4 regions of the Streptomyces sp. NPDC001443 genome follow, and region 4 is predicted to be linked to each of the others. Evidence: riboswitches for the same ligand, from Rfam matches in the RefSeq annotation. Region 4 holds a riboswitch; each other region holds the start of a gene.
What was found. A riboswitch is a leader RNA that binds a small molecule or an ion and turns the genes downstream of it on or off. The one in region 4 is predicted to bind S-adenosylmethionine.

Region 1 (7,617 bases), on a different contig from region 4:
GGTCAGGGCCGCCACGGGCGACGGCGGCTGACCGGCCCGGCCGGCCGCCGCGGCCTTGGTGGGTCCGGGATCACGTCATAGAGTGAGGGCCCCGGCCGAGAGAGAGAACCAACCGTGATCACCGCGATCGTCCTTATCAAGACCAGCGTGGACCGGATCCCCGAGATCGCGGAATCGATCGCCGCACTGGACTCCGTCAGCGAGGTCTTCTCCGTCACCGGCACCTACGACCTGATCGCGATGGTGCGGGTGACCCGGCACGAGGACCTGGCGGAGGTCATCCCGGGCCGGATCAGCAAGATCCCCGGCGTCGAGGGCACGGACACGCACGTCGCGTTCCGCACCTACTCCCAGCACGACCTGGAGGCGGCGTTCGCGATCGGTCTCGACAGCTGAGGCCCTCCCCCGCGGACCGGTAAGGGCTGAGCGCGCGGTTCCCCGCGCCCCTCGGGCGGGCCTGCCCGCAGGCGGCCCCAGGGGCGCGGGGAACCGCGCGACCGGCCATGACGGCGCCGCGCGACGGGCCCGGTCAGACCGCGGGCACGCAGCGGCCGTCCTCGGTCCGGTAGCGCCACTTCGCGCCGTCCCTGACCAGTTCCCGCACCGCGGTCACGAAGCGCTCCACGTGCTCGTCCGGCGTTCCCGCGCCGAAGCTCACCCTGATGGCGTTGAGGGACTTCTCGCCCGGCGCGGCCTCGGGAGCGCCGCACTCGCCCTGGCTGCCCGGGTCGCTGCCCAGCAGCGTGCGCACCAGCGGATGGGCGCAGAAGAGGCCGTCGCGGACGCCGATGCCGTACTCGGCGGAGAGGGCGGCCGCGAAGTGGGAGCTGTTCCAGCCCTCCACCACGAAGGAGATCACCCCGACCCGCGGGGCGTCGTCGCCGAAGAGGGAGAGGACCCGCACCTCGGGCACCTCGGCGAGGCCCGCCCGGACGGTGTCGATCAGGTGCAGCTCACGGGCGACGAGCGCCTCGAAGCCCGCCTCGGTGAGGGCCTTGCAGGCGGAGGCGATGGAGTAGGCGCCGATCACGTTCGGCGAGCCGGCCTCGTGGCGGGCGGCGCTGTCGTGCCACTCCACGTCCACTCCCCCGTCCGCGCGCCGGGTGACGCGCCGGCTCGCGCCGCCGCCGGCGAGGTACGGCTCGGCCTCGCGCAGCCAGTCGGCGCGGCCGGCCAGGACCCCGGAGCCGAACGGCGCGTACAGCTTGTGGCCGGAGAAGGCGACCCAGTCGACGTCGAGGTCGCGGACCGAGACCGGGTGGTGCGGGGCCAGCTGCGCGGCGTCCAGGACGATCCGGGCGCCGTGCGCGTGGGCCGCCGCCGCCAGCTCGCGGACCGGCCACAGCTCACCGGTGACGTTCGAGGCGCCGGTGACGCAGACCAGGGCCGGGCCATAGGGGCCTCCCCTGCTCGAGCGCAGCCGAGAGCTTGGGGAAGGGTCGCGGTCGGCCAGGGCGCGCTCCAGGGTCTCGACGGCCTGCCGCGGGCTGCGCGGGGCGTCGAGATAGGTGACCTGGGCGTCCTTCCAGGGCAGCAGCGAGGCGTGGTGCTCGGTCTCGAACACGAAGACCTCGCAGCCGGCCGGGAGCGCGGCCGCCAGCAGGTTGAGGGAGTCGGTGGTGGACCGGGTGAAGACCACCTGGTCGCCGGCACGGCAGTCGAGGAACTCCGCAACCGTGCGGCGGGCGTTCTCGAAGAGGTCCGTGGACAGCTGCGAGAGGTAGCCGGCGCCGCGGTGGACGCTGCCGTAGTACGGGGCGTACGCCGCCACGTCGTCCCAGACGCGCTGGAGGGCGGGGGCGCTGGCCGCGTAGTCGAGCGCGGCATAGGTGACTTCGCCGCCCGTGACGAGCGGAACGGTGACATCACGGCCCAGAACGGCCAGCGGGGCACAAACGGTCCGGGCGGAGGCAGCGGTGGAGACGGACATGGGGAACTCCCGTGAGCGGCAAGGCGGAATCACCACGCGAGCACACGGGCTCGAGCGCGGAGAAAGGAAAAGGGGTGTGCGGAGGCGGGGCTCGACGCCCTAGCGCATTCGCTTGCTCACGGAAGGCTCCCTCGATGACCAGGACCCCTGGTGCTGGGCTCGTTCAGGAGCCGTCGAGGGGTCCGCGCTTGCCGTGGACCTCGTTGCCCACGACCTGGTCCTCACCCGGGGCACCCCGCCACGGACGGAGGGTTGCCGGACAGTCGGCCGGGGCCTCATGACTGTCACTCATGACCTGTCCGTCATCCTGCCACACGGCCCGTGAAGCGCAAGGCGCGGTCCGCATCCTGGACCGCGCCTAGCCTCGTCCCCTCGGCCGGGGCCCTGCGTCGCCCCGGCCCGGCCGCAGCGCACGCGGCCGGGGAGGGCGGATCAGGCGTTGCTGACGGCCACCCAGCGCTCCAGCGTCCGCCGGGCCGCGGCGGAGTCGATCGACTCCGCCGCCCGGTCCATGCCGGCGCGCAGCTGCTCGGCCAGCGTCCCGGAACCCGGCCGCAGCGCCACCAGCGCCGCCGCGGAGTTCAGCAGCACGGCGTCCCGCACCGGCCCGCCCTCGCCGTTCAGCAGCCGGCGCGCCACATCCGCGTTGTACGAGGCGTCGGCGCCGCGCAGCGCCTCCACGGGCACCGGTTCGATGCCGACGTCCCGCGGGTCGAAGGCCTCCTCTGTGACCTTGCCGTCGCGCACGACCCACACCCTGGAGGTGGCGGTCGTGGTCAGCTCGTCCAGGCCGTCGTCGCCGCGGAACACCAGCGAGGAGTTGCCGCGCTCGGCGAAGACACCCGCGATGATCGGCGCCACCCGGGGATCGGCGACACCGACCGCCTGGGCGCGCACCTTCGCCGGGTTGGTCAGCGGGCCCAGGAAGTTGAACACCGTCCGGATGCCCAACTGGCCTCGGGCGGCCGCCACATGGCGCAGCGCCGGGTGGAACTTCACCGCGAAGCAGAAGGTGATCCCGGCCTCCTCGGCGACCTCCGCCACCCGCTTCGGCGTCAGTTCGAGGTTGACCCCGAGCTTCTCCAGGACGTCCGAGGCGCCCGACGCCGACGAGGCGGCCCGGTTGCCGTGCTTGACGACCTTGGCACCGGTGCCCGCGATGACGATCGAGGACATCGTGGAGATGTTCACCGTCTTCGCGCCGTCGCCGCCGGTGCCGACGATGTCGACGGTGTCGCCCGGCACCTGGATCACGTTGGCGTGCGCGTACATCGCCTCGACCAGTCCCGTGATCTCCTGGACGGTCTCGCCCTTGGCCCGCAGTGCCACCGCGAACCCGGCGATCTGCGCGTCGGTGGCCTCGCCGCGCATGATCCGGTCCATCGCCCAGGCGGTGCTCGCGGCGCTCTGGTCGCGGCCCTCCAGCAGACCGTTCAGTACCGCGGGCCAGGAACGGCCCGCCGCGGTGTCGCCTCCAGCGGGGGTCACAGCGCTCATCAGCCGCTCCTGGTTCGTAGACACGTACAGACTGACTACAGCCTATCCAGCGCCGGACACGGCGAAGGACCCCGTCCGAAGACCGGACGGGGTCCTTGTGTGCGCGTGGCGAGCGCAGCGATCAGTGGTGGCCGTGGCCGCTCGTGATCTCCTTGTACTCGTCGACAGTCGGCTTCTCGATCTGGCTGTCCTCGTCGAAGTACGCCTTGCTGATCTTGGCGCGCAGCTTCTGCGAGCCCTTCAGCTTGCGCTCGACACCGTTCTCGTCGACCGTCGGGCCGAGTTCGAGCGGCTGGTACTGCTCGTGCGCGGTGAGGGTGTGGAGCTGCTCCTGGCTGAGCGGCTCGTGGATCTCGATGAACTCACCGTGCGGCAGGCGCTTGATGGTGCCGGTCTCGCGACCGTGCAGCACCTTGTCCCGGTCCCGGCGCTGGAGGCCGAGGCAGATCCGCTTGGTGACGATGAACGCGATGACCGGTCCGACGAAGAAGAAGATCCGGACGAACCAGGTGATCGAGTTGATCGACAGGTGGAAGTGGGTGGCCCACAGGTCGTTGCCACCGCCGACCAGCGTGATCATGTACATCGTGACCCAGGCGGTGCCCAGGGCCGTGCGGGTCGGCGCGTTGCGCGGGCGGTCCAGGATGTGGTGCTCGCGCTTGTCGCCGGTGATCCAGGACTCGATGAACGGGTAGAGCGCCAGCGCGGCGAGCACGACACCGAAGAGGACCAGCGGGATGAACACGCCCAGGACCAGCGTGTGGCCCCAGATGTTGATCTCCCAGCCGGGCATGTAGCGGATCAGACCCTCGGCGAAGCCCATGTACCAGTCGGGCTGGGCGCCGGTCGACACCTGGTCCGGACGGTAGGGGCCGATGGCCCAGATCGGGTTGATCTGCGCGATCGCCGCGATGGCCGCGATGGCACCGAAGACCAGGAAGAAGAAGCCTCCGGCCTTGGCCATGTAGACCGGCAGCAGCGGCATGCCGACGACGTTCTTGTTGCTCTTGCCGGGGCCCGCGAACTGCGTGTGCTTGTGGTAGAAGACCAGGATCAGGTGGCCCACGACCAGGCCGAGCATGATGCCCGGCAGCAGCAGGATGTGGATCGAGTAGAACCGCGCCACGAAGTCGTGGCCCGGGAACTCCCCGCCGAAGAGGAAGAACGAGATGTACGTGCCGACGATCGGCATGGACAGGATCGCGCCCTCGGTGAAGCGGACACCGGTGCCGGAGAGCAGGTCGTCCGGGAGCGAGTAACCGGTGAAGCCGGTGAACATGCCCAGGACGAACAGCAGGAAGCCGAACAGCCAGTTGACCTCACGCGGCTTGCGGAACGCGCCCGTGAAGAACACGCGCATCATGTGCACGAACATGCCGGCGAGGAAGATCAGCGCCGCCCAGTGGTGGATCTGCCGGATGAGCAGACCACCGCGCACCTCGAAGGAGATGTGCAGGGTCGAGCTGAACGCCTCGGACATCAGCTGTCCCTGGAGCGGGACGTAGCTGCCGTGGTACACCACCTCGTTCATCGAGGGGTGGAAGAACAGCGTCAGATACACACCCGTGAGGATGATGATCAGGAAGCTGTAGAGGCAGACCTCACCCAGCATGAACGACCAGTGGTCGGGGAAGATCTTGCGCATGTTGGCCTTGGCCAGGGAGTAGATCCCCAGCCGGCCGTCGGCCCAGTCGGCGATCCGCTCGCCGGCCGGCGCCTTCCCGCGCGAGCGGGACTCGGTGGTGGTCGTAGTGCTCATCCGCGCTCCCAGAATGCAGGACCGACGGGCTCTGCGAAGTCGCCGAGCGCCTCGAGGTAGCCCTCGGGGTTCACGCCGATGCGCAGCTGCGGCAGGGCGTGACCGGCGGGACCGAAGATCACCCGGGCGCCGTCGGACAGGTCGAAGGTGGACTGGTGGCAGGGGCACAGAACGTGGTGCGTCTGCTGCTCGTACAGGGAGATCGGGCAACCGACGTGGGTGCAGATCTTCGAGTACGCGACGATGCCGTCGTGCGACCACTCGAGCTCTTGCTTGTCCTTGATGTCGTCCGGCTGGAGCCGGACGATCATCACGGCCGCCTTGGCGATCTCGTTCTGGAACTCCTCGTCGGTCTCCTCCAGGCCCTCGGGCTTGACGAAGGTGAGCGAACCGACGGCCACGTCCGAAGCGCGCAGCGGCTGGTTCGTGTTCATGTTGACGAGGAGCTTGCCCTTGGACCACGCCGTGTGGCGCATCTTGTCCTCGGGCAGCGGACCGAGGTCGCGCAGAAGGACGACGCCGGAGAGCGGGAACAGCGCCAGCGCACCGAACATCGTGTTGCGGATCAGCTTGCGACGGCCGAGCGCGGACTCCGTGGCACCTTCCTTGAAGTCCGCGAAGACCTTCGCGCGGACCTCGGGGGACGCCTCGATCGGGTGACGCTCGTCGGCGACCTCCACGTCGGACATCAGGGTGCGGGCCCAGTGGACCGCGCCCGCGCCGATGCAGAACAGCGCCGCGCCCAGGGTCAGACCCAGCGCGAAGTTCAGCGCGCTGATGTGACCGATCGGGAACACGAAGATCGACTTGTCCGGCGGGATCGTCACGTACGACGCGATGAAGCCGACGGTGGCCAGCATCGACAGCGTGAACAGGAAGGCGACCGCACGCTCGGACCGCCTGGCGGCCCGCTCGTCGATGTCCTGGATCCGGTGCTCGTGGGGCGGCAGCCCCGGGTCGGCGAACGGGTTCTGCTCGTCCGCTACGTCCACGGCGCCGTGCGCGTGGGCCTGCTCAGCGGGCAGGTTCTCTTCTGGAATGTCTTGGCTACTCATGACTTCTTGGCCTTTGCGGTCCGAGCGGCGACCCAGACGGCGACCGCGACCAGGGCGCCGAGACCGAAGATCCACGCGAACAGACCCTCGCTGACCGGCCCGAGGCCGCCCAGTTCGAGACCGCCGGGGTTCACCGTCTCATCGCTGTTGACCGCGTTCAGGTACGCGATGATGTCCTTCTTGTTCTGCTCCGACAGGGTGGTGTCGGGGAACGAAGGCATGTTCTGCGGGCCGGTCTGCATGGCCTCGTAGATGTGCTTCGGGTCCACACCCTCCAGGTCCGGCGCGAACTTGCCCTCCGTGAGGGCACCGCCCTTGCCGGTGAAGTTGTGGCACTGCGCGCAGTTGGTGCGGAAGAGCTCGCCGCCCTTGGCGATGTCCGCGCCCTCGGGGCCGTACTGGGCCGAGGTGGGGACGTTCGGGCCGGCGCCCAGCGACGCGATGTAGGTCGCGAGCTGGTCGATCTGGGCCTGGCTGTAGATGTTCTTCTTCTTCACCACCTGCGGGCCCTGGGAGGTCGCAGCAGGCATACGGCCGGTGCCGACCTGGAAGTCGACGGCCGCGGCGCCCACGCCGACCAGGCTCGGACCGTCGGAGGTGCCCTGACCGCCGGTGCCGTGGCAGCTGGCGCAGCCGACGGCGTAGAGCTTCTTGCCCTCGTCGATGGCGAGGGACTGGGAGGTTTCATCGGCCTGCGCCTTGCTCGCGGGCGCGAACGCGGCGTACAGCCCCCCAGTGGCCGCCAGCGCGAGGAGTAGGACGACGACCGCCGCCAGCGGATGGCGTCGTCGTGCGGAGAGCTTTTTCACGGATTACCCCGGTGTCAGGATCTTCTGCGTCGATGCTTCTGGAAGGTGCGCGGGATCGGGCCCGGCTACTTGATCATGTAGATCGTGGCGAAGAGGCCGATCCAGACGACATCGACGAAGTGCCAGTAGTAGGACACGACGATGGCCGCGGTCGCCTGTTCATGGGTGAACCTCTTGGCCGCGTACGTCCTGCCGAGGACGAACAGGAAAGCGATCAGGCCGCCCGTCACGTGCATGCCGTGGAAGCCGGTGGTCAGGTAGAACACCGAGCCGTACGGGTCGGAGGAGAGCGAGAGCCCGTCCTTCTTCACCAGCTCGGTGTACTCGTAGATCTGACCGCCGATGAAGATCGCACCCATGATGAAGGTGATGATGAACCAGCCCCGGAGCTTCTTCACGTCACCCCGCTCGGCGGCGAAGACGCCGAGCTGGCAGGTGAGGGAGGAGAGCACCAGGATCGTGGTGTTCGTCGCCGAGAACGGGAAGTTCAGGGCGGACGCCATTTCCTTCCAGTGGTCGGGACCCGTCACCGATCGCAGGGTGAAGTACATCGCGAAGAGGGCCGCG
Region 2 (7,617 bases), on a different contig from region 4:
CGCACGCTAACGGGAGTCGGGGCCCGCGGCCAGAGGGCGTCCGCGGGCCCCGACGGTTCAGCTGAGGGTCTTCAGGGCGGCCGCGTCGTACGGCTTCAGCTCGTCGAAGCGGTCGGCCAGCACCTTCGCCGCCCACTGCGGGTCCTGGAGCAGCGCGCGGCCGACGGCCACCAGGTCGAACTCGTCGCGCTCGAAGCGGTCGAGGAGGTTGTCGATGCCGAGCACCGGGGAACCCTCGCCGACGAACGCGTTGATGAAGTCGCCGTCGAGGCCGACCGAACCGACGGTGATGGCGGGCCTGCCGGTGAGCTTCTTGGTCCAGCCGGCCAGGTTGAGGTCGGAGCCGTCGAACTCCGGGAGCCAGTAGCGGCGGGTGGAGGCGTGGAAGGCGTCGACACCGGCCGCGGCGAGCGGGGCCAGCAGCGCCTCCAGCTCCTGCGGGGTCTCGGCGAGCCGGGCGTCGTACTGCTGCTGCTTCCACTGCGAGTAGCGGAAGATGACGGGGAACCGGGGCGAGACGGCCGCGCGCACCGCGGCGACGATCTCCGCGGCGAACTTCGTCCGGGCCACCGGGTCGCCGCCGTAGGCGTCGGTGCGGCGGTTGGTGCCCGCCCACAGGAACTGGTCGATCAGATAGCCGTGGGCGCCGTGCAGTTCGACCCCGTCGAAGCCGATGCGCTCGGCCTCGGCCGCCGCCTTCGCGAACGCCTCGACGACGTCGTCCAGGTCCTGCTGGGTCATGGCCCGTCCGGTGACCTCGGCGCCCTCCTTGTAGAGGCCGGAGGGGCCGACCGGCGGGGCGTCCGCGAACGGCGGCTGGCCCGGGCGGCGCACCATGCCGATGTGCCACAGCTGCGGCACGATCGTCCCGCCCGCCGCGTGCACGGCCTCGGTGACCTTCGACCAGCCCGCGAGCTGCTCCTCGCCGTGGAACCGCGGTACCCGGTCGCTGTAACCGGCCGAGTCGTGGCCGACGTACGTCCCCTCGGTGACGATCAGGCCGACGCCCGCGGCGGCGCGGCGGGCGTAGTACGACACCACGTCCTCGCCCGGGACCCCTCCCGGGGAGAACTCGCGCGTCATCGGCGCCATCACGATGCGGTTGGGGACGGTGAGGCCGTTGATGTCGACGGGCCGGGACAGGATCTCGGCCGCACGGGAGACTGCGGACTCGGTGACGCTCACGTGGGGGGCTCCTCGCGAAGTGACGATAGACCGGACGGTATGTGCATACGCATATAACGCGTGCCTACCTCAACGGCACCGCGCCCCCGACGCATTCCGGCCACCGTCACCGTGTTCTGTGATCCCGGACACGCACCGGACGCCGGTCCGCCGCAGCGCGGGCGGGGACGCGGGCCCGGACCGGCCGGACCGGGAAATGCCCGAGGGCGGTACCCCCCGTCGTCGGGAGGTACCGCCCTCGGTAAGGACGTGGATCAACCAGAGGTCGATCAGAAGTCCATGTCACCGCCCGGCATGCCGCCGCCGGCCGGGGCCGCGGCCTTCTCCGGCTTGTCGGCGATGACGGCCTCGGTGGTGAGGAACAGCGCGGCGATGGAGGCGGCGTTCTGCAGGGCAGAGCGGGTCACCTTCGCCGGGTCGATGATGCCTTCGGCGATCATGTCGACGTACTCACCGGTGGCCGCGTTCAGACCCCAGCCCACGGTCAGGTTGCGGACCTTCTCGACCACGACGCCGCCCTCGAGACCACCGTTGACGGCGATCTGCTTCAGCGGGGCCTCCAGGGCGAGCTTCACGGCGTTGGCGCCGGTCGCCTCGTCACCCGAGAGCTCGAGCTTCTCGAACACCGCGGAGGCCTGGAGCAGGGCCACGCCACCACCGGCGACGATGCCCTCCTCGACGGCCGCCTTCGCGTTGCGGACGGCGTCCTCGATGCGGTGCTTGCGCTCCTTGAGCTCGACCTCGGTGGCGGCACCGGCCTTGATGACGGCCACGCCGCCGGCCAGCTTCGCCAGGCGCTCCTGGAGCTTCTCGCGGTCGTAGTCCGAGTCCGAGTTCTCGATCTCGGCGCGGATCTGGTTGACCCGGCCCTGGACCTGGTCGGCGGAGCCGGCCCCGTCCACGATCGTGGTCTCGTCCTTGGTGATGACGACCTTGCGGGCGCGGCCCAGGAGGTCCAGGGTCGCGTTCTCCAGCTTGAGGCCGACCTCCTCGGAGATCACCTCGCCGCCGGTGAGGATGGCGATGTCGTTCAGCATCGCCTTGCGGCGGTCACCGAAGCCCGGGGCCTTGACGGCGACGGACTTGAAGGTGCCACGGATCTTGTTGACGACCAGGGTCGACAGGGCCTCGCCCTCGACGTCCTCGGCGATGATCAGCAGCGGCTTGCCCGACTGCATGACCTTCTCCAGGAGCGGGAGCAGGTCCTTGACGGAACCGATCTTGGAGTTGGCGATCAGGATGTACGGGTCGTCGAGCGACGCCTCCATCCGCTCCATGTCGGTGGCGAAGTACGCCGAGATGTAGCCCTTGTCGAAGCGCATACCCTCGGTGAGCTCCAGCTCCAGACCGAAGGTCTGGGACTCCTCGACGGTGATGACGCCTTCCTTGCCGACCTTGTCCATCGCCTCGGCGATGAGCTCGCCGATCTGGGTGTCGGCGGCGGAGATGGAGGCCGTGGAAGCGATCTGCTCCTTGGTCTCGACATCCTTCGCCTGCTCGAGCAGGGCGCCGGAGACAGCCTCGACGGCCTTCTCGATGCCGCGCTTGAGGGCCATCGGGTTGGCACCCGCGGCCACGTTGCGCAGACCCTCGCGGACGAGCGCCTGGGCGAGGACGGTCGCGGTGGTCGTACCGTCGCCGGCGACGTCGTCCGTCTTCTTGGCGACTTCCTTGACCAGCTCGGCGCCGATCTTCTCGTACGGGTCCTCGAGCTCGATCTCCTTGGCGATGGAGACACCATCGTTGGTGATCGTGGGGGCGCCCCACTTCTTCTCGAGGACGACGTTGCGGCCCTTGGGGCCGAGCGTCACCTTCACGGCGTCCGCGAGCTGGTTCATGCCGCGCTCGAGGCCGCGCCGTGCCTCCTCGTCGAACGCGATGATCTTGGCCATGTGAAGTGGTCCTCCCGGACTGGGGTGGATTGCTCCGGACCGCGCTGGCGCCCGCGACGGACGGCTCGCACGCCTCGTGGTTCCTTGCCCCACTTGGCCTGCGGGCCTCACCGACCCGGTCCTCGTTGTCACTCTCACCTTCAGAGTGCTAACGCAATGATTAGCACTCGCCCCTGCCGAGTGCAAGCGCCTCCGGCCGACGAGTGCGAGCGCCCCGGGTGATCCGCGGGTCCCGCGCGGCGGTGCCCGGACAGGCCGAAGGGCTCGCATCCCGGGGGATGCGAGCCCTTCGACGAAAGAACAGAAGAACGTCGCTGCAATAAGTCGGCGCGTGCTTCAGCCGGTCGCCAGGCGGACCATGTCCGCCTGCGGCCCCTTCTGACCCTGCGAGATCTCGAAATCGACCCGCTGGCCCTCTTCCAGGGTGCGGTACCCGTCCATCTGGATCGCGCTGTAGTGGACGAACACGTCCGCACCACCGTCGACCGCGATGAAGCCGTACCCCTTCTCCGCGTTGAACCACTTGACGGTGCCCTGAGCCATGCCTAACTCCCCTATTACTGGCCCTTGCACAGATCCACACTTCGCGGATCCGGGTCAGACCTCACCCCCCATGGGACGGGGGCGTGCGCCGGAACGCGTCGACCGCGGCTGAATGTATCTGTCCAACTGCCGTCTGCAACAGGTCAATCGGACGAGAAATCCGGGCACGACGGGCTCACGGAACATGTGCAATTCGCCTTGTTCCAGGGCAACTTGGGCCAGGCATTGGGAACGAAAGGCGCAAAACACCTGCCCACTTTGGCTACTTCTCGTCGTCCGTACGGCAGGTGGTGAAGGTCGCAAACCCCGGAATCGGGAGCGGGTTCCCCAACTCTACCGCGCTCAATCACACAGAATTGCCCCCTCCGCTTCTCTCGCGGAGGGGGCAATTCGATGAACACTCGGTAACCGAGGTTACCGAAGGTAATGATCAGCCTCCGGCGACCGCCGGAATGATGGAGACGCCCGCGCCGTCCGGGGTCGCCGTCTCGAGGCCCTGCTCGAAGCGGACGTCGTCGTCGTTCACGTACACGTTGACGAACCGGCGCAGCTTGCCCTGGTCGTCCAGGACGCGGGCCGCGATGCCGGTGTGGTTCTTCTCCAGGTCGGAGATGACCTCGGCGAGGGTCGCGCCCTCGGCGCTCACCTCCGCGGCGCCGCCGGTGTAGGTGCGCAGGATGGTGGGGATGCGGACGTTGACGCTCATGATGCGAGGCCAGCCTCTCGGAAGGAGTCCAGGTTCGGGCGGATGGTCGCGGTCAGACCGGTGCCGGCCACCGCGTCGAGGGTCTTCAGGCCGTCACCGGTGTTCAGCACGACGGTCGTCAGGCTCGGGTCGAGCAGGCCGTTCTCGATGAGCTTGCGGGTCACGCCCACCGTCACCCCGCCCGCCGTCTCGGCGAAGATCCCCTCGGTCCGCGCCAGCAGCTTGATCGCGTCCACGATCTGCTCGTCCGTCACGTCCTCCACGGCACCGCCGGTGCGGCGCGCGATGTCGAGGACGTACGGCCCGTCGGCCGGGTTGCCGATGGCGAGGGACTTGGCGATGGTGTCCGGCTTCTGGGGGCGTACGACGTCGTGGCCGGCCTTGTAGGCCACGGACACCGGCGAGCAGCCCTCCGCCTGGGCGCCGAAGATCTTGTACGGCCGGTCCTCGACCAGGCCGAGCTTGATCAGCTCCTGGAGTCCCTTGTCGATCTTCGTGAGCTGGGAGCCCGAGGCGATCGGGACGACCAGCTGGTCGGGCAGCCGCCAGCCGAGCTGCTCGCAGATCTCGTACGCCAGGGTCTTGGAACCCTCCGCGTAGTACGGCCGCAGGTTGACGTTGACGAAGCCCCAGCCCTCGCCCGCCGGGTCGCCGATCAGCTCGGAGCAGAAACGGTTCACGTCGTCGTAGTTGCCCTCGATGCCGACGAGTTCACCGCCGTAGATCGCGGCCATGACGACCTTGCCCTGTTCCAGGTCGTGCGGGATGAACACACAGGAGCGCAGACCGGCGCGGGCCGCGGCGGCGCCGACGGCGCCGGCCAGGTTGCCGGTGGAGGAGCAGGACAGGGTGGTGAAGCCGAAGGCGCGCGCGGCCTCCAGGGCCTGGGCGACGACCCGGTCCTTGAAGGAGTGCGTCGGGTTGCCGGAGTCGTCCTTCACGTACAGCCCACCGGTGACACCGAGTTCACGGGCCAGGTTGTCGGCCTTGACGAGCTGGGTCCAGCCGGGGTTGATGTTGGGCTTGTCCGCCACGTCCGCGGGGACGGGCAGCAGCGGCGCGTAGCGCCAGATGTTCGCGGGTCCCGCTTCGATCCGCTTGCGCAGCTCCTCGGTCTCGTACCGCGAGAAGTCGTAGGCGATCTCGAGCGGGCCGAAACACTCCTCGCAGGCGAAGACCGGGCCGAGCGGTACCCGGTGTCCGCACTCGCGGCAGGAGAGCGCCGCGGCGGAGCCCAGATCGACGGGGTTCGTGGTGCTTACAGCAGTCTGCGCAGCCATGGAGGCGAGGCCCTTTCTCCTCATCTTCCTCACGACGCACTTCGCCGTGAGACGGATTTGGCACCTTCCCGAGCCGGGAGCCTCGCGTGAACGAGAAACCGACTGGAGGGTTGCCGGGGCTTCATCGGGCCGTATCCCTCTGCCCCTCTGGATGAGCGGTATGAAGTTTTCAGCGGTCGGCCACCCTGGACATGCGATGGTCATCCGCGTTGTTCAAGACTGTAACCGAAGGCCCCGACAGTTGAGAGAGTCGTCCGAACCGCGAGATGCCCGTGACCGTCGACCGCTGTCGCAGCGGGCACTCCCACCCGCCGCGAGCACGCAGAACGCAGAAGGAGCCGCCGCTGTGCTGGAAGAAGTCGAGCGCTGGCTGAGCACCCGCTCCTGGTCCGTCAACGACCGCCCGCTCCACAAGATCCTCGCCGCGAAACGCGCCCGGGGCCAGTCGGTCTCCGTCGTCCTGCCCGCGCTCAACGAGGAGGAGACGGTCGGCGACATCGTCGCCGTGATCCGGCACGACCTGATGCAGCAGGTCCCGCTCGTCGACGAGATCGTCGTCGTCGACTCGGGATCCACCGACCGCACCTCGGCGGTGGCCGCGGCCGCGGGCGCCCGGGTCGTCCACCGCGACGCCATCCTGCCCCGCATCCCGGCCGTGCCCGGCAAGGGCGAGGTGCTGTGGCGGTCCCTCCTGGTCACCGGCGGGGACATCGTCTGCTTCGTCGACGCGGACCTGAGGGAGTTCTCCTCCGACTTCGTCTCCGGCATCGTGGGCCCACTGCTCACCGATCCGGACGTCGACCTCGTCAAGGCCATGTACGACCGCCCGCTCGGCGGGGCGGCGGGCCAGGGCGGCCGGGTCACCGAGCTGATGGCCCGCCCGCTGCTGAACATGCACTGGCCGCAGCTGGCCGGCTTCGTGCAGCCGCTCGGCGGCGAGTACGCGGCCCGCCGCTCCCTGCTGGAACAGCTGCCCTTCCCGGTCGGGTACGGGGTGGAGCTGGGCATGCTGGTCGACTCGCTGCACCTGGTGGGCCTCGACGCGCTCGCCCAGGTGGACGTCGGGGTGCGCAAGCACCGCCACCAGGACGGACAGGCACTGGGCCGGATGGCCGCCGCCATCTACCGCACCGCGCAGCTGCGGATGGCCCGCGGGCATCTGGTCCGGCCCTCCCTCACCCAGTTCGAGCGGGGCCGGGACGGCTTCGAGCCGCGCACGTACTCCGTGGACACGGAGGAGCGGCCGCCGATGGCCGAGATCGCCGAGTACGCGTCACGCAAGGTGGCCTGACGGATGCGCGCGGTGATGTTCCCCAAGGGTTCGTATACAAATGTTTCCGGACTGTCAGGGGCCTTCCGCACGTTTGAGCGTTTCCGGGCCGGGCTAGGTTGAGGCGTATGGCTTCCACGCACGCTGCTGAGGTGCTGGTCGCGTCCAACCGCGGCCCGGTTTCGTACGAGGTGCGCGAGAACGGCTCGCTGCACGCCCGCAGGGGCGGCGGCGGGCTGGTCTCGGGCCTGTCGGCCATCGGGCCCGACGCCGGGGCGCTGTGGGTGTGCTCCGCCCTGTCCGACGGCGACCGCGAGGCGGTGCGGCGCGGCACGGGCGAGCCGGGCGTGCGGATGCTGGACATCCCGGCCGACGTGCACGCCGACGCCTACAACGGCATCGCCAACTCGGTGCTCTGGTTCGTCCACCACATGCTGTACCAGACCCCGCTGGAGCCGGTCTTCGACGCGGAGTTCCGGCGCCGGTGGGCGTCGTACGAGCGCTACAACCGCGCGTTCGCCGAGGCGCTCGCCGAGGAGGCGGCCGAGGGGGCGACGGCGGTCGTCCAGGACTACCACCTGACGCTGGTGCCGGGCATGCTCCGAGAACTCCGCCCCGACCTGCGCATCGGCCATTTCTCGCACACCCCGTGGGCGCCGCCGGACTACTTCCGGATGCTGCCGGACGACATCCGCGAGCAGATCGTGCGGGGCATGCTCGGCGCGGACCGGCTGGGCTTCC
Region 3 (7,617 bases), on a different contig from region 4:
GCTCCAGATCACGTCGTATTCGCCCGACTGCTGTATCGGCGACAACTGGGTGAGCTGGAGCTGCCGGAGGGTCACCTGGACGCCTACGGACTTCAGTTGCTGCTGTATCAGCTCCAACGCGGGCTGGTTCGTGGCCGCGTTGGGAACCCAGTCGATGGTCAGGCTCAGCTTCCGCCCGTCCTGGACGCGGATGCCGTCGCCGCCCACCCGCCAACCGGCCTCTTCCAGCAGGGACTTCGCCTTGGCCGCGTCGAAGGCGAGATCCGGGGCGAGATCGGTGTAGTCGGGCGTGGTGTGTGCGAGGACGCTGGTGGCCGCCCGGGTGCCGGTGGGGAAGACGGTGTCGGCGATCTGCTTCCGGTCGACGGCGGACAGGATCGCCCGGCGGACCCTGATGTCCTTCAGGACCGGCCGCGCGTTGTTGAGGGCGAGTCCGAAGACGATGCCGGGGTTGGCCCGCCGCTGGAGGGCGACCTGGCCGCCCTTGAGTGCCGCCTCGTCGGCCCGGCCCACGCTGCCGATGGCGTCCACCTGGCCGGACCGGAGACTGCCGGCGCGTACGCCCGCCTCCGGTACGACCTTGAACACCACCTGGTCCAGATACGCCTCGCCCCGCTTGTTCCACCGCGAGGATCCCCAGGCGTAGCCAGGGCGTCTGGTCAGGGTGACCGACTGGTTCTGCACGTACTGTTTCAGCACGAACGGTCCGGACCCGATCACCCCGTCACTGCACTTCTGCTGCGGTGACTTCGTCACGCTCGCCGAGGACTCGATCCCCAGCGAATGTGTGGAAGTCGCTTGCAGGAACTGGGCGTTGGGCTGCTGGAAGATGACCTTGACGGTGAGCGGGTCGACCACCGTGGTGCTTTCGACACCGCTCAGATAGCCCTCGGCCAGAGTCCCCAGGACACCGAGCTTCGGCACCGCGTCGAAGTTGTCCTTGACCACCTGGGCGGTCAGCGGGGAGCCGTCGCTGAAGGTGACACCGGAGCGCAGATGGAAGGTGAAGGCGGTCGAGTCGGCACTGATGTCCCAGCTCTTCGCCAGCCACGGCACGATCTTGCCGGTACGGGGATCCTGGTCCGTCAGGGAGTCCACGATCTGGCGCACCGAGTAGATCGTGTCGTTGCTGCCGACCTGCTGGGGATCCACGCAGCCGGCGTCCGAACCCACGGCGAAGGTCAGGGTGCCGCCGGACCGCGGCTTGCCGCCTCCTGTGCCGGAGCCGTCGGTGCCCGACCCGCAGGCGGTCAGCAGCACGCCGGTGGTGAGCAGGGCGGTGAGCGTCGCCCATCGGGGAGTTCTGAAATCCGGTAGTGCTCTCACGAGAGGTTCTCCTCTATGCGTCGCCCGGCATGGAGCACCGCACGAGGCACGACCGCGCACAGGCGCGCGGTCCCGGTCGGCGCGACGCCGATGACGGGGAAGTGCCCTGCGGACAGGGGCCAGGCGGAAAGCGGATCAGGAAGATCAGCAGGAAACGGGGGATATCGACCGCTGATGGGTGTGACGGATGTCGACCGTCGGCGAGGAAGGTCGCCGAAGCCCGGCCGCGGGAAGGGCCGTCAGGCCTGACAGAGGCAGCTGGTCGAGCGCTTCAGATCGATGTGGCGTCGGCGCGCCAGCCGGGAGAACACCATGGCGACCAGGGAGGAGGCGGCAGGGCCACCATCGCGTCGCATCACGGTCCTCCACCTCGTCGGCCCTGAACACAGGGCCACGCGCTTGCGGGGATCGTCGCTGATCCCGCCGGGCTTTCACCTGGAGCACCCCGCCGCGCGGGAGGGTTGCCGGTCAGCGAGCCAGGGCTTGACGCTGACACTCAATGCCGTTCTTGATCGTACGGAGCGGTTCCGACGTACGTCAATGCCGCGACCGGACGCTCCCGCGGCGACGTGGGGACGGCCGCGGTCGCGCCCGGAAGGTCATGGTTCAGGAACCGCCGCGCTCGCGCGGGAGCTTCTGGCCCGCCTCGATCGCCACCGTCAGCCGGTTCTCCGCCGGCGGCAACGGGCAGGTGGCCAGGTCCGTGTAGGCGCACGGCAGGTTGGTGGCCCGGTTGAAGTCCAGGACGACCGTGCCGTCGGCTGCGGGCGGTTCGACGGACAGGGTCCGGCTGGCGGTGTAGGTGGTGACCCCGGCGGTCGTGTCGGTGAACAGCACGCTCAACCGGCCCTGACCGGCCCCGGGAAACGCGGTCAGCGACAGCCGGTGCCCGTCCACCTCGAACTCGATCCTGCCGGGCGCCTCGTACACGTGCTCCAGACCCTCAACCACGGCGCCCACGGTGGTGGACCGCGGCTCGTCGAAGGGGATGTAACGGCCCGTCACGGCCCAGCGCGGGTCGGGGGCGTAGGCCGGTGTTCCCATGAAGGCCGTGCGCAGCGGCGCGTCAGGGTGCCGGGGGCGCACGATGTCATGACCGCCCCGCTTGGCGACCTCGATGACGGCGTCCTTCCAGACCGCGTCGACGCCACCGCGTTCGGGCAGCACGCCGAAACGGTGCTCACCGCTCACCGGCTTCCCGTCGACGACCAGTTCCTCACCGTCGTCGAGCGCGACGACGACCCCGTCGGGGCCGGTGTGCCAGCTACCGGGCGCGTCGCTGAAACGCTGCGGCCGGTCGTCGAGCCAGTGCAGACCGGTGATCGCCAGGAAACCGTGCGGGCCGGAGAGCCGGGCCTCTTGTTCGCGGTACCACTCCAGCCACTGTTCGGTGAAGGCACGGAGGTCTGCCGTGGTCGCCTCGCTGGTCATGAAATCTCCTTCGGTGTACGGAGGTTGGCCCCCGCGCGGGGATGCTGGGTCGGGGGCTGGGGACGGGGGTCTTCGGAGCTCGGCGGGATGCCGTGGATCCGAGGGGCTCAGGCGGCCAGTTCGCCGAGGAGCGCCCAGGTACGGCGCCGGTCCGCCGCTCCCGCGATCTCGGTGCCCGAGAACACGACCTCGGTCGCGCCGGCGTCGCGGTAGCGCCGTACCTCTGCCTCGACCGCCTTCTCGTCGCCGATCACGGCCAGGTCCGCGGCGCGCCGGCCGCCGGAGAGCTCGATGACCCGGGCGTAGGACGGGACCTGTTCGTAGAACGCGAGGTTCTCGGTGGCCTTCGCGCGCACCGCGTCCACGTCGTCCGTGACCACGCCGGGTACCAGCGCCACGATCCGGGGCGCGGGCCGTCCGGCGGCCTCGGCCGCGGCGGCCAGGGCGGGGACGATGTGTTCCGAGAGGGCGCGCGGTCCCGCGAGGTAGGGCAGGATCCCGTCCGCCAGCTCACCGCTGACCCGCAGCGCCTGCGGGCCCATCGCGGCGACGAGCAACGGGACACCGGACTCCGCGCCCGGTACGCGCGCGGGGATCGGGGTGGTGGCGGTGAGCAGCTCACCGTGGAAGTCGGCCGTGCCGGTCTCGGTCAACTGGCGCAGTGCGGTGAGGAATTCACGCAGCCGGGCGATGGGCCGCCGGAACGGCAGGCCGAAGCCGGTCTCCGTCAGCAGTTTCGTGCCCAGGGCCAGTCCGAGGTGGTAGCGGCCGTGGGTGGCGGCCTGGGCGGTCTGGGCCTGACTGGAGACCAGCAGGGGGTGGCGGCCGAAGACGGGGATCGCGGAGGTGCCCACGTGCAGCTCCGGTACCGCGCGTCCGACGATCGCGGCGAGCTGGGGTGAGTCCGCGCCGAAACTCTGGCCGAACCACACGGACCGCAGCCCGGCGGACGCGGCCTCCTCGGCCAGTCGCACACTGGCGTCGACCTGGTTCTGCGCGTCGGATGCGTTGAGTGCTACGCCAACAGTCATGTCAGTGGGAACGGGCGGCCGGTGAGCCGGCATTCCTGCCGAGTGTGACGGCTGTATGTCAGTCGTGTGAGGCGGTGCTGCCCGGTCTGTCGGTCGGGTGCGGGGCGCGGCAGCCACGCCGGCAGACCCGCCTGGACACGCGGTTCACCGGCAAGTGGGCTCCGTTGACGCCTTCCGCCCCGCGTGCTTACATCCCGCCATGCCGTTGTCGGAGCCGCTGACCCGCCGTCGCGCCGTGGACCTCGTCCGCGTGGCCGCCGCGCTGTGTCGGACGACCGGCTGACCTCGCGCTGCCGCCAACCTCCTTCCAGCACAAGCCGGTCGGGCACGCAGCGGACCGTCCCGGCAAGACTTGCGCCGAGCCGTCGAGCCCTCCCTTTCGTCCCGCCCCGTCATGACGAGGACCCGCCATGCCTTCCTCCACCCCCACCGGCCGACACCTCGAAACCGACTACGACCGTCGCAGACTGCGCCAGTGGCTCGCGGGAGAGGCCAGAGCCGACGGGGTCACCCGCCGTCGGCTGCTCGCCCTGCTCACCGCGACCGCCTCCGCGACCGCGATCGGTGGCGCGCAGCCCGCCCACGCCGCCGACAGGACGATCGTCAAACCGCTGCCCGCCGAGTGGTTCATCGAGCGCGGCACCAACGCCGAGACCCGCTGGGAGGCGCTGCGCGGAACCGGCCACCACACTCCGAACGAACTCTTCTTCGTGCGCAACCACACCGCCACACCCGTCCTGGACGCCGACGACTGGCGGCTTCGGCTGTGGGGGAGCGGCTTGCGCGGCAGACCGGGGGAGGACCGGCCGGTGGAGTTCGGGTACGACGATCTGCGCGCGCTGCCGGCCGTCACCCGGACCGCCTTCGTCGAGTGCGCCGGGAACGGCCGCTCCTACTACACGACGCAACAAGGGGAGACGGTCACCGGCACCCCGTGGACCCTGGGCGCGATCGGCGTCGCGCGCTGGCGCGGGGCGCGCCTGGCCGACGTGCTGCGCAGGGCCGGGCTGTCCGCGCGAGCCGTGGACGTGCAGCCGCGCGGTCTGGACGCCGAGTACGTCAGCGGCGGTGAGAGCCTGGGCCGGGTACGCCGTCCGCTGCCGCTGGCCAAGGCCCTGGACGACGTACTGCTCGCGTACGAGATGAACGGCGATCCGCTTCCGTACGACCACGGCTACCCGGTACGGGTGCTGGTGCCCTCATGGGTGGGGATCGCGTCGATCAAGTGGGTCGGCGACATCGAGGTGTCCGCACAGCCGCTCTTCTCGCCCTGGAACACCACCTTCTACCGGCTGTTCGGCCCCGCCCACCCCGAGAACGGCAGCGCGCCGATCACCCGGCAGACCACGAAGAGCGCCTTCGAGCTGGCGAGCGGGGCCACGTTCACGGCCGGCCGCAGGCACGTACTGCACGGCCGGTCGTGGTCGGGCGCGGGAGCCGTCGCCGAGGTCGACGTCAGTACCGACGGCGGTACCAGCTGGCGGCGCGCCCGGCTGCACGACCGGCCCCAGGCCGGTACCTGGGCCCGCTGGTCCCTCGGCTGGCAGCCCGACACGCCCGGCCCCACCCACCTGATGGCCCGCGCCACGGACACGGCGGGCCGCACCCAGCCGGACATCGCCGTGCCGAACACGCAGGGGTACCTGTTCGGCGCGGTGGTGCGGCATCCGGTGAGCGTGGTGTGACAGAGGGCGGTTCCAGGAGGGGGCCGTGGCGTCGACGGCCGCGGGGATCGTGGACGGTCACGGCCTTCCGCGCCCGGCGTCCTTCCGGGGAAGGAGTTCGCCCACGAGGTCGGCGACCTGCGCCACCTCGATGAGGAAGCCGTCATGGCCGTGAGGGGATCCGATCAGCCGGAGGCCGTCGGCGGTGGGGATGCCCGCCGCCAGTTCCGCCTGTTGAGCCGGTGGGTGGAGGCGGTCGGAGTCGACCCCCGCCACGAGGGTGGGGGCGGTGACCCGGCGCAGGGCTGCGCGCACGCCACCGCGGCCCCTGCCGACGTCGTGGCTGTTCATGGCCTCGGACAGCACGACGTAGCTGCCCGCGTCGAAGCGGCGTACCAGCTTGGCGGCGTGATGGTCGAGGTAGGACTCGACCTGGTACCGGCCGCCGTCCCCGGGGTCCTCCGGGCCCTGGGGCGTACGGCCGAAGCGGGCGTGGAGTTCCGGCTCGCTGCGGTAGGTGACGTGGGCGATCCGCCGGGCCAGACCGAGTCCGGTGTGCGGGCCGCGGCCGGTGTCGTGGTAGTGGCCTCCGAGCCAGTTCCGGTCGGCGCGGATGGCACGCAGCCGGATGTCGGCCCAGGCGATCTGCTCGGCGCTCGCGGCGGCGGTCGTGGCGAGCAGCAGGAGCGCGCCGGTTCGCCCGGGACGGGACACGGCCCACTCCAGAGCCCGCATCCCGCCCATCGAACCGCCGACCACCAGGGCCCAGCGGTCGATGCCCGGCGCGTCGGCCAGTCCGGCCTCGGCCGCCACCTGGTCGCGCTGTGTCAGGAAGGGGAAATCACCGCCCCAGCGGCGTCCGTCCGCTGTGGGCGAGGAGGGACCGGTACTGCCCTGGCAGCCGCCGAGGACATTGGGCGCCACGACGAACCAGTGGTCCGGGTCCAGGGCGCGACCCGGTCCGACGAGGCCGTCCCACCAGCCGGGGGTGGGGTGCCCGGGTCCGGCCGGTCCGGCGACGTGGCTGTCCCCGGTGAGGGCGTGCAGCACGAGGACGGCGTTGGAGGCGTCCGGCGCGAGCCGTCCCCACGTCTCGAACGCGAGCCGCGCACCCGGCAGTTCACCACCCGCCTCCAGCGAGAGCGGCTTCTCACGGCTGTACCACCGGCGACGTCCCGGCGGGTCCCCTCCCGCCAGGCACCGGTGGCCGGCGGGAGAGGTTCCTGGGAGGACGTCAGTACGGTGCTCAGGACGCGCCCTTGGCCGCGCGGAAGCCTGCCTCCAGGTCCGCCTTGAGGTCGGCGAGGTTCTCGATGCCGACCGACAGACGCACCAGACCCGGTGCGGCGCCGGTCGCCGCGAGCTGTTCCTCTGGGTGATGAGACGGAAAGTGTCGATCCGAGCCGGAGCGCTGTCCCCGTCCTGGTGCGGTGACAGCTGGCCGGACAGCGCGCCGACGAGCGCGACGCGAGCCCCACGGCGTGCCGCGGCGAGTGCGGCGGTCAGTTGCTCACCGCCCACGGTGTCCAGCACGACGTCGATGCCCTCGGGTGCTGCCTCCCTCGACTGGCTGGTGAGCGAACGTGACTGGTCGCCGGGCACCAGCGCCGAGTCGTAGCCGAGGTCGGTGTGCAGCCGCTCGGCCTTCACCGGTGAACGGGTGGTGCCGATGACTCGGCCGGCGCCCAGCAGCCGGGCCACCGGGCCGGCCGGGGATCCGACCCCGCCCGCCGCACCGGTGACGAGGACCGTGTCGCCCGGGCGCACGGCGGCCAGCCGGGTCAGCGCGCCATAGGCCGCGTCCGACGACAGGTGGGTGGCCGGATCCGGCAGTGCATCGTCGACCACGGTGCAGTCCGCGGCGGCCACCAACGCGTGCTCACGCCATCCGAACAGGTGCGTGACGATGTCCCCAGGCCGCAGCCGGCTGCCCGGTCCCGCGGCGACGACCTCACCGACGGCGGGGCCGAAGAGCGCGTCACCGACGTGGATCGTCGGCAGCGGCACCCCCTCGGGTGCGCCCCCGATCAATGTGCGCAGCCCGGGGAACACGAGGAAGTACCGGTTGTGGACGAGGACTTGACCAGGGCCGGGCGCGTGCAGCTCTTGTGCGACGACGGCGAGCTCGGGGCCGGGCAGGCCCTTGGGCTCGGCGACGAGGCGGA
Region 4 (7,617 bases):
GGCCGCAGGGTCTCGTCCGGGTCGCCGTGATAGGGATCGACAAGCACGGTTTCGGCACCGGCGCGACGCAATTCCTCGATGTCCTCGAGAATCTGCTCCAAGGTGCCCTCACCGGCCCGACGGTCCGGGTCGTCGACCGGTTTTTGCGTGACCTTCAGATAGATGCGCGGCGCCAATTCCGGCACGGGTCGACCGGCGTCGGCCGCACTCTGTTTCAGACGGTCCAAGGCATCCCTGAACCAAGGCATCGTGAACCGCAGCGGATGCCACGGAGATCCAAGACGTACGGCCCTGCGGATTGCGGCTTCGCTGTTTCCGCCGACCCAGATCGGAATCTGTCCGCAGCCGTAGTCCGCCTCGTTCTCCCAAGCGGTCCTTATGGTTCGAAGGTGTTCGTCGGTCAGCGCCCCGCGCCGCTCGAACGGGACGCCCAGCGCCTCGAACTCTTCGCGCGCCCAGCCGACCCCGACACCGAGGATCAGTCGGCCGCCGCTGAGTTGTTGCAGGTTGGCAGCCATCCGGGCGACCAGCAGCGGATGCCGGTAGGGCGTGATGAGTACCGTCGTACCGAGGCCGATCCTGCTCGTGATTCCGGCCAGCCAGGCAAGAGTTGTGACAGGTTCGTAAAATGGAGCGGGATATTGTCTGGCGACGTCCGACGTGATCGCCACGTGGTCGGAGAGCATCAGCAGGTCGTAACCGAGACCCTCCGCGGTTTTGGCCCAGCGGGCCAGGTTGTCCGGGTTCGCACCCGGGCCGAAGTTGGGGACGTTCACACCGATCCGCATGCCCCAACCCTAGCAACTCCACGACAGCGAGACGCAGTTGTCGACGACGTCGGCTTTCCGCGATACGAATGGCCGACAAGCGCCGGCCGGTCAGTTCTCACCCGACGATCCGAAATTCCTCGAATCCGGCCGGTGTGCTGTGCGCAGGTCCAGGAGGAGGAGTACGACAAGGACGGCCGCCGTCGCCGGAAAGAGCGCGGACGGGCCGCCGAGGGAGAGCAGGGGGCCACCCGCGAGCGAGCCGATACCGGTACCGCCGTCGAAGGCGATGTTCCACGCGACCCCGGCCACACCGACCCCGCCGGGGCGGTCACCGGCCGCCCTCAGGGCGAGGACCAGGGTGGCGCTCTGGACGGCGCCGAAGCCCGCTCCGAACAGGGCGGCACCGGTCAGCAGAAGTGCCGGCACGCCGGAGCCGGCTCCCCCGGCCGTGCCGAGCGCCGTGACGAGAGCTGCGGGCAGCAGCACCGGGCGGCCTCCGTAGCGGTCGATGAGCCATCCGGCGCCGAGCCGGGAGAGCACGGTGGCGGCCTGCGCGGCGAACAGGGCCCGCGGCGCGGCCGACGCGGTCAGCGGCAGGAAGGTGAAGACGACGCCGTAGGCCGTGGTGGAGGCCGTCTCCACCAGGAGCGGGCCGGTCATGGGGCGCAGTAGCCGCCATGTTCCGCGCACGGCGTGCGGACCGCCGGAGCGGGGTCCGCCCGGCCGGGCGGGCCCAGCGGCACGAGGCAGGCCGAGGGAACCGGCCAGGACCAGCGCGGCCGTGACCGCCGCCAGGGCGAAGGCGAACGGGTACGCCTCCCGCCGGGCCAGGGCGACGCCCAGCGGGGCACCCAGAACGCCGGCGACACCGACCACCGCGCCGTACCAGCCGATGGCCCTCCCCCGGCTGCCGGACGGGAACAGTTCGGCGGTGAGGGTGACGCCGACGACGACGAACACGCCGAAGCCCAGCCCGCGTACCGCCACCAGACCGGTCAGGACGGGCAGCGTGGAGGCGGCCGGAAGCACCAGGCACGGCAGTCCGAGCAGCGCACCGCTCAGGGCGAGCGAGCACCGCTGCCCGAGCCGTGCGAACAGCCACGGCGTGAACGGCTGGACCACCAGGGTGGCCGCCATCATGGTGGCGGTGAGCACTCCGGCGCCGGACGGTCCGGTGCCGGAGCGGACGGCGTACGCGGGCATCGCACCGAGCAGCAGATTGAAGCCCGCGAAGCCGCCGAACGCGGCGATCAGAGCGCCGGTCACCGCTGCCCGGTGCCGTCCGGCGGACAGCGCCGGTACCTCGTCCCGCCCGGACCCGCGTCCCCGATCTCGTACCGCCGTCATGTCAGGAGTTGTCGAGCGGCAGTCCGGGCGGGTTCACCTCCGACTTGGCGACGGCCTCGTTGGAGAGGTTCCAGGCGGCCAGCCACTTGGCGTACTGACCGTTCTCGATCAGGTAGTTGATCGCGTCGGCGATCGGCTCGGCGAGCCCGCTGCCCTTCTTCGAGGTGGCCGCGATCAGGCCTTGGAGCGACGCGCCGGCGCCGGAGAACGTGCCCGCGTTGGCCGTGGGCGTGGGCGTCTTCGCGGTCTGGGTGACGTGATAGGAGATGGTCGGGTTGGGGCCGAAGTGCGCGTCGATCCTGCCGCTGTTGAGCGCCTGGTAGACGCCGTTGTTGTCCGGGTAGTGCTTGACGGTGAGCGTCTTGCCCTCGCTCTGCAGCTTCTTCTGCCACTCGAGGAGGATGCGCTCCTGGTTGGTGCCCGCCCCGACCTCGACCGTCTTGCCCGCCAGGTTCTCGTAGTTGCCGTCGAACTTCCACTTGCTGGACTTCAGCACCTCGAACGCGAGGTTGTCCTGCCGGTAGGAGGCGAACTCGTACTTCCTCTTGCGCTCCTCGGTGTCGGTGACGTTGGAGAAGGCCACGTCCACCTTGCCGCTGTCGATGCCGATGAAGAGGTTGGCCCAGGTGAAGTTCCGGCTCTGCGGCTCGAGGCCCAGGACCGCGGCGACCAGGCGGCCGATGTCGGTCTCGGACCCGGTGAGGGTCTTCTGGTCGTCACCCACGAACTCGAGCGGGGCGGAGCCGGAAGGCAGAGCGCCGTGACCGATCACCAGCTTGCCGCTCTTGCGGACGGCAGCGGGCAGCTCGGCGCTGATCGACTTGACCTCGGACACCTGGAGGGTCACCTCCTTGGCGGCACCGTGCGAGAGCTGACCGATGGTCACGCTCCCGGAGCCCGCGTCGTCCGTCTTGGCGGCGGCGGCACTGTCCCCACCGCAGGCGGTGAGCCCGGTGGCGAGAGTGGCGACGGCAGTCGCCGCGGTGATGCCGCGTATCAGGCTACGTCGGGTGACGTGGGTAGACATGGCCGTTCCTTGTCGCTCGGGAGAAGGGTGGTGGCGTGGGGGAAGGAAAATCGTCGGTACGCCGTGGGGGGCGCGGGGAAAGGCGGTGGACCGGACGACGTTGCTCAGGACGTACGGGGTCCACTCGTCGAGGCGCGTGCGATGACCGGCCGACGGGCGAGCCCCGGCCGAGGACGGCACGGAGGCCGTCCGAGCGCTGCTCCAGACGGCTGAAAGGCTTCGCTGCGTCGCCCTCAGGTACGGCAGGACCGCGGCCGCGTTCGGTGCGGCGATCGGACTCGCGCCGTTCCGCTGCGGTCAGGCTCCGTACGACGACGGAACCCAGGTCGCGCGCCGTGGGACGGGGGTCAGCAACAGATCTCGTCGAACTGGTCGGCACGGCGGCTCACCCAGAACGGGTCGAGCAGCACCATGTGTGCCGTGCCAGTGGTTTCCATGGCCGGATATAAGCACACCTCCGTCAACGGCGTCCACCATGCGTCCACTGGCCGGGACCGGACCGCACCCCCACGACCCCAGGCCCCAATTCACCTGTACGTGCCCGCTGTTCGTCGCACACGTCTGCCCTCCTGGCGCGTCTTGACGCCGGAAGAACAGCCGATCTACGGTGTGCGCGAGCTACGAGTTCCGGTGATCAAGCCCTGGCTGGCCGGACGGCAACCCTCGACGCAGTGGGGTGCCCCAGGTGAAGGCTCGGCGGATCTCATTCTTCTGCAAGTGCGCTCACACAGCCCCGCAGCGGGCCGGAACCAGGGAGGACGGCATGGCGACGCCCTTGCTGCTGTGCTCCCGGCGCCATGTCGACCTGCTGCTGGTCTCCAGCTGTCTGTGTAAGGTCTGAATCCGCCCCTTCCGGGCCCGGGGACCTGCCCACCCGGCCGAATTCCGGCCGGCCGTGCCCGCTGCCCCGTCGTGTTCCGGGCCGGTAGACCTTCCGCCTTCCGGCCCGACCGTGCAACACCCCCACCCCCTTTTCCGACGTGATTCGGCCCGCCGTGGCGCAGTCCTGCGCCGACGGCTGCCTCACGCATCCCTGCTGCGGAAACAGAGACCCCTGATGGCACTGCACAACGGCGCGACACCGAACAGACCCCTGCGGTCCGGTCTCGGCGCGATCTCCCTCGGCACCGCGTTCCTGGTGGCGCTGACCGGCTGCACCAGCAGCAAGGACGGCGAGACCACCAGCTCCACCGAGGCCCTCACCATCGGCACCACCGACCAGGTCACCAGCATCGATCCGGCCGGTTCCTGGGACGCGGGCTCCGGCACCGTCGAGAGCGAGGTCTACGCGACCCTGCTCAGCCAGAAGAACGGATCCGCGGACGTCTCACCCGACCTCGCCACCGGGATCGAGCAGACCGGGCCGAAGGAGTACACGGTCACGCTCCGGAAGGGCCTCAAGTTCGCCAACGATCACGAACTCACCGCCTCGGACGTCAAGTTCAGCTTCGACCGGAACCTGAAGATCGCCGACCAGAACGGTCCTTCGTCGCTGCTGTACAACCTCGCCTCGGTCGCCGCCCCGGACCCGGCCACCGTCGTCTTCACCCTCGAGTCGGCCAACGACACTCTCTTCCCGAAGGTCCTGTCGACGGCCGCGGGCTACATCGTGGACGAACAGGTCTTTCCCGCGGACAAGATCCTCGACGACAGGTCCGTCGTCGCGGCCAAGCCGTGGAGCGGGCCGTACGGCATCACCGACTACGACAAGAACTCCCTGGTGTCGTTCACCGCCAACGCGCGCTACAAGGGGCGGCTGGGCACGCCGAAGACCAAGAACGTCCAGCTCAAGTACTACGCAGACGCCGGCAACCTGAAGCTCGACGTCCAACAGGGCACTCTCGACGCCGTCTACCGCACCCTCACCACCACCGACCTGGACGACCTCGCCAAGCACAAGGGCGTCAAGGTCCACACCGGCGCCGGCAACGGCATCCGCTACCTCGTCTTCGACTTCGCCACCCAGCCCTACGGCACCAAGGCGAAGGACGCCGACCCGAAGAAGGCCCTCGCCGTCCGCCAGGCCGTCGCCGACTCCGTCGACCGCTCCCAACTCGCCCAGCAGGTCTACAAGAACACCTACCAGCCGCTCTACACCTCAGTCCCGGACGGACTGACCGGCGCCATCCCTTCCTTCAAGTCGCTCTACGGCGACAAGAAGGGTGGCCCCGACCAGGCTGCGGCGGCAGCCCGGCTGAGGGCGGCGAAGGTCAGGACCCCGGTGACGCTCAACCTCCAGTACAACAGCGACCACTACGGCTCCTCGTCGGCCGACGAGTACGCGCTGGTCAAGACCCAACTGGAGGCCACCGGACTGTTCAAGGTGAACCTTCAGTCCACCGAGTGGACCCAGTACGGCAAGGACCGTGTCAAGCACCTCTATCCGCTCTACCAGCTCGGCTGGTACGCCGACTACCTCGACGCCGACAACTACCTCTCGCCCTTCTACTCGGCCAGCAGCTGGGTCGCCAACAGCTACGACGACCCCGCCGTCCGCGCACTGGTGGCGAAAGAGGAGACGGAGACGGACACGGCCCGGCGCACCGCGCTGATCCAGCAGGCGCAGGACAAGGCCGCCGCCCGGGTACCGCTGCTGCCGCTGCTCCAGGGCTCCACCGCCATCGTCACCCGCAGCGACGTCAGCGGCGTACCCGACGAGCTGGACGCCACCTACCAGTTCCGCTGGGCGGGACTCGCGACGAAGTGAGCACTCCGACGCGGCAGACCGGCGGCGCTGTCGGCACCCCGGCCGACAGCGCCGCCAGTCAGGGATTCGCCCGCTACCTGGTGATCCGCTTCCTCCTCATCATCCCCACCGTCCTGATCCTCGTCAGCCTGGTCTTCTTCCTGATGCGGCTCACCGGAGACCCGATCAGCGCGGCCTTCGGCGACCGCCTGACCCCCGACCAGCTCCACTCCAAACTCCACCAGGCCGGCTACGACCGGCCGTTGCCCGCCCAGTACCTGGACTATCTGCGCTCACTGGCCGTCGGCGACTTCGGCCGCACCGTCACCGACAACCAGCCCGTGACCCACGTCCTCACCGCCTACGGCGCCGCCACCGTCGAACTCGCCTGCTGCGCCCTCCTGGTGGCCCTGCTCATCGGCGTGCCGCTCGGCATGGTGGCCGCCTCCCACCGCGACCGGGCGCCGGACGCGGCGCTGCGCCTGTTCGCGATCCTGACCTATGCCACCCCCGTCTTCTTCGTGGGCCTGCTGCTGAAACTCGTCTTCGCGATCTGGCTCGGCTGGCTGCCCTCGTCGGGCCGGGCGAGCACCGGTGTGCAGCTCTTCCTCCAGAACCAGACCAGCACAACCGGCGTGTACCTGATCGACGCCCTGCGCAGCGGCGACACCACCGCCGTCGCGGACGTGCTGCGGCACGCCGTACTGCCGGGACTGGCCCTGGGACTGCTCGTGGCCGGCATCCTGCTGCGCCTGGTGCGCACCAACCTGATCGGCACCCTGTCCACCGGCTACGTCGACGCCGCCCGCTCCCGTGGCGTCGCCCCGCTGCGGCTCGTCACCCACCACGCGGCCCGCCCCGCCCTCGTCCCCGTCGTCACCGTCCTGGGACTTCAGGTCGCCGGTCTCCTCGGCGGGACCGTCCTGACCGAGACCACCTTCGAGTGGAAGGGCCTCGGTTACGAACTCGCCCATTATCTGACGGCCCGTGACTTTCCGGCCGTGCAGGGCATCGTGGCCCTGTTCGCCGTCATCGTCGCGGTGACGAACTTCCTCGTCGACGTCGTCGCCGCGCTCATCGACCCGCGAGTGAGGTACTGATGACGCTGCTGCTCACCCGACGACTGCCCCGGCTGCCGCACATCAGGTCCGGGGCGGGAGTGCAGCGCGCCATGCTGCTCACCGGCCTGGTCCTCACCGCGCTCTTCCTGCTCACCGCGCTGCTCGGCCCGCTGCTCGCCCCGCACGGCTATGCGCAACTGAGCGACTCGAAAGGCCTGTTCGGCTCCCAACAGCATCCGGGCACCGTCCACCCGCTGGGCACGACCATCGCCGGGTACGACGTCCTCTCCCGCACGATCTGGGGCGCGCGCACCGCGCTATTGATCATCGCCGCCGCACTGCTGCTGTCGGTGGTGCCGGGCTCGGTGCTCGGACTGGTCTCCGGCTACCTCGGCGGCAGACCGGACAGGCTGCTGGTGGGAGTCGCGGACGCGCTGTACGCGTTCCCGCCGCTGCTGCTCGCCATCGTCATGTCGATCGTGATCAGCGGCGGCCGGTCCAGCCTGACCGGCGGCCTCGGCGCGGCCGCCTGCTCGGTCGCGGTCTCCTTCGTACCCCAGTACTTCAGGGTCGTACGCGCCGAGGTGATCCGGGTGAAGGCCGAGCCCTTCGTCGACGCCGCCCGCGTCATCGGCACCGGCCCCTGGCGCATCATGACCCGCCATGTGCTGCGCAACTCGGTACGCACCCTGCCGCTGATCTTCACGATCAACGCGTCGGAGGCCA

Region 1: linked by a shared signal. The riboswitch ahead of ACWC24_RS04470 (aminotransferase class V-fold PLP-dependent enzyme) and the one ahead of ACWC24_RS22085 (ABC transporter substrate-binding protein) in region 4 are both predicted to bind S-adenosylmethionine.
Region 2: linked by a shared signal. The riboswitch ahead of thrC (threonine synthase) and the one ahead of ACWC24_RS22085 (ABC transporter substrate-binding protein) in region 4 are both predicted to bind S-adenosylmethionine.
Region 3: linked by a shared signal. The riboswitch ahead of ACWC24_RS37080 (putative leader peptide) and the one ahead of ACWC24_RS22085 (ABC transporter substrate-binding protein) in region 4 are both predicted to bind S-adenosylmethionine.

Annotation. Positions count from the first base shown of each region.
Region 1 is NZ_JBSFIA010000002.1:369,123-376,739, forward strand. It holds gene ACWC24_RS04460 (rhomboid family intramembrane serine protease) at 1-31, shown strand, start outside; gene ACWC24_RS04465 (Lrp/AsnC ligand binding domain-containing protein) at 115-396, shown strand; gene ACWC24_RS04470 (aminotransferase class V-fold PLP-dependent enzyme) at 530-1,930, opposite strand; SAM riboswitch class IV at 2,110-2,226, opposite strand; gene trpD (anthranilate phosphoribosyltransferase) at 2,363-3,427, opposite strand; gene qcrB (cytochrome bc1 complex cytochrome b subunit) at 3,549-5,186, opposite strand; gene qcrA (cytochrome bc1 complex Rieske iron-sulfur subunit) at 5,183-6,241, opposite strand; gene qcrC (cytochrome bc1 complex diheme cytochrome c subunit) at 6,238-7,050, opposite strand; gene ctaE (aa3-type cytochrome oxidase subunit III) at 7,116-7,617, opposite strand, start outside.
Region 2 is NZ_JBSFIA010000007.1:117,331-124,947, forward strand. It holds gene ACWC24_RS10810 (NADH:flavin oxidoreductase) at 58-1,185, opposite strand; gene groL (chaperonin GroEL) at 1,455-3,077, opposite strand; gene ACWC24_RS10820 (cold-shock protein) at 3,414-3,620, opposite strand; gene ACWC24_RS10825 (MoaD/ThiS family protein) at 4,051-4,326, opposite strand; gene thrC (threonine synthase) at 4,323-5,606, opposite strand; SAM riboswitch class I at 5,624-5,764, opposite strand; gene ACWC24_RS10835 (glucosyl-3-phosphoglycerate synthase) at 5,953-6,897, shown strand; gene ACWC24_RS10840 (alpha,alpha-trehalose-phosphate synthase (UDP-forming)) at 7,005-7,617, shown strand, end outside.
Region 3 is NZ_JBSFIA010000052.1:26,746-34,362, reverse strand. It holds gene ACWC24_RS37085 (ABC transporter substrate-binding protein) at 1-1,326, opposite strand, end outside; gene ACWC24_RS37080 (putative leader peptide) at 1,566-1,682, opposite strand; SAM riboswitch class IV at 1,717-1,830, opposite strand; gene ACWC24_RS37075 (DUF1684 domain-containing protein) at 1,933-2,757, opposite strand; gene ACWC24_RS37070 (TIGR03564 family F420-dependent LLM class oxidoreductase) at 2,865-3,788, opposite strand; gene ACWC24_RS37065 (sulfite oxidase) at 4,199-5,473, shown strand; partial or broken gene metX (homoserine O-acetyltransferase MetX) at 5,531-6,702, opposite strand; partial or broken gene ACWC24_RS37055 (PLP-dependent transferase) at 6,699-6,824, opposite strand; partial or broken gene ACWC24_RS37050 (zinc-binding dehydrogenase) at 6,824-7,617, opposite strand, start outside.
Region 4 is NZ_JBSFIA010000021.1:45,854-53,470, reverse strand. It holds gene ACWC24_RS22100 (LLM class flavin-dependent oxidoreductase) at 1-788, opposite strand, end outside; gene ACWC24_RS22095 (MFS transporter) at 879-2,036, opposite strand; gene ACWC24_RS22090 (transporter substrate-binding domain-containing protein) at 2,119-3,144, opposite strand; SAM riboswitch class IV at 3,761-3,870, shown strand; gene ACWC24_RS22085 (ABC transporter substrate-binding protein) at 4,202-5,851, shown strand; gene ACWC24_RS22080 (ABC transporter permease) at 5,848-6,930, shown strand; gene ACWC24_RS22075 (ABC transporter permease) at 6,930-7,617, shown strand, end outside.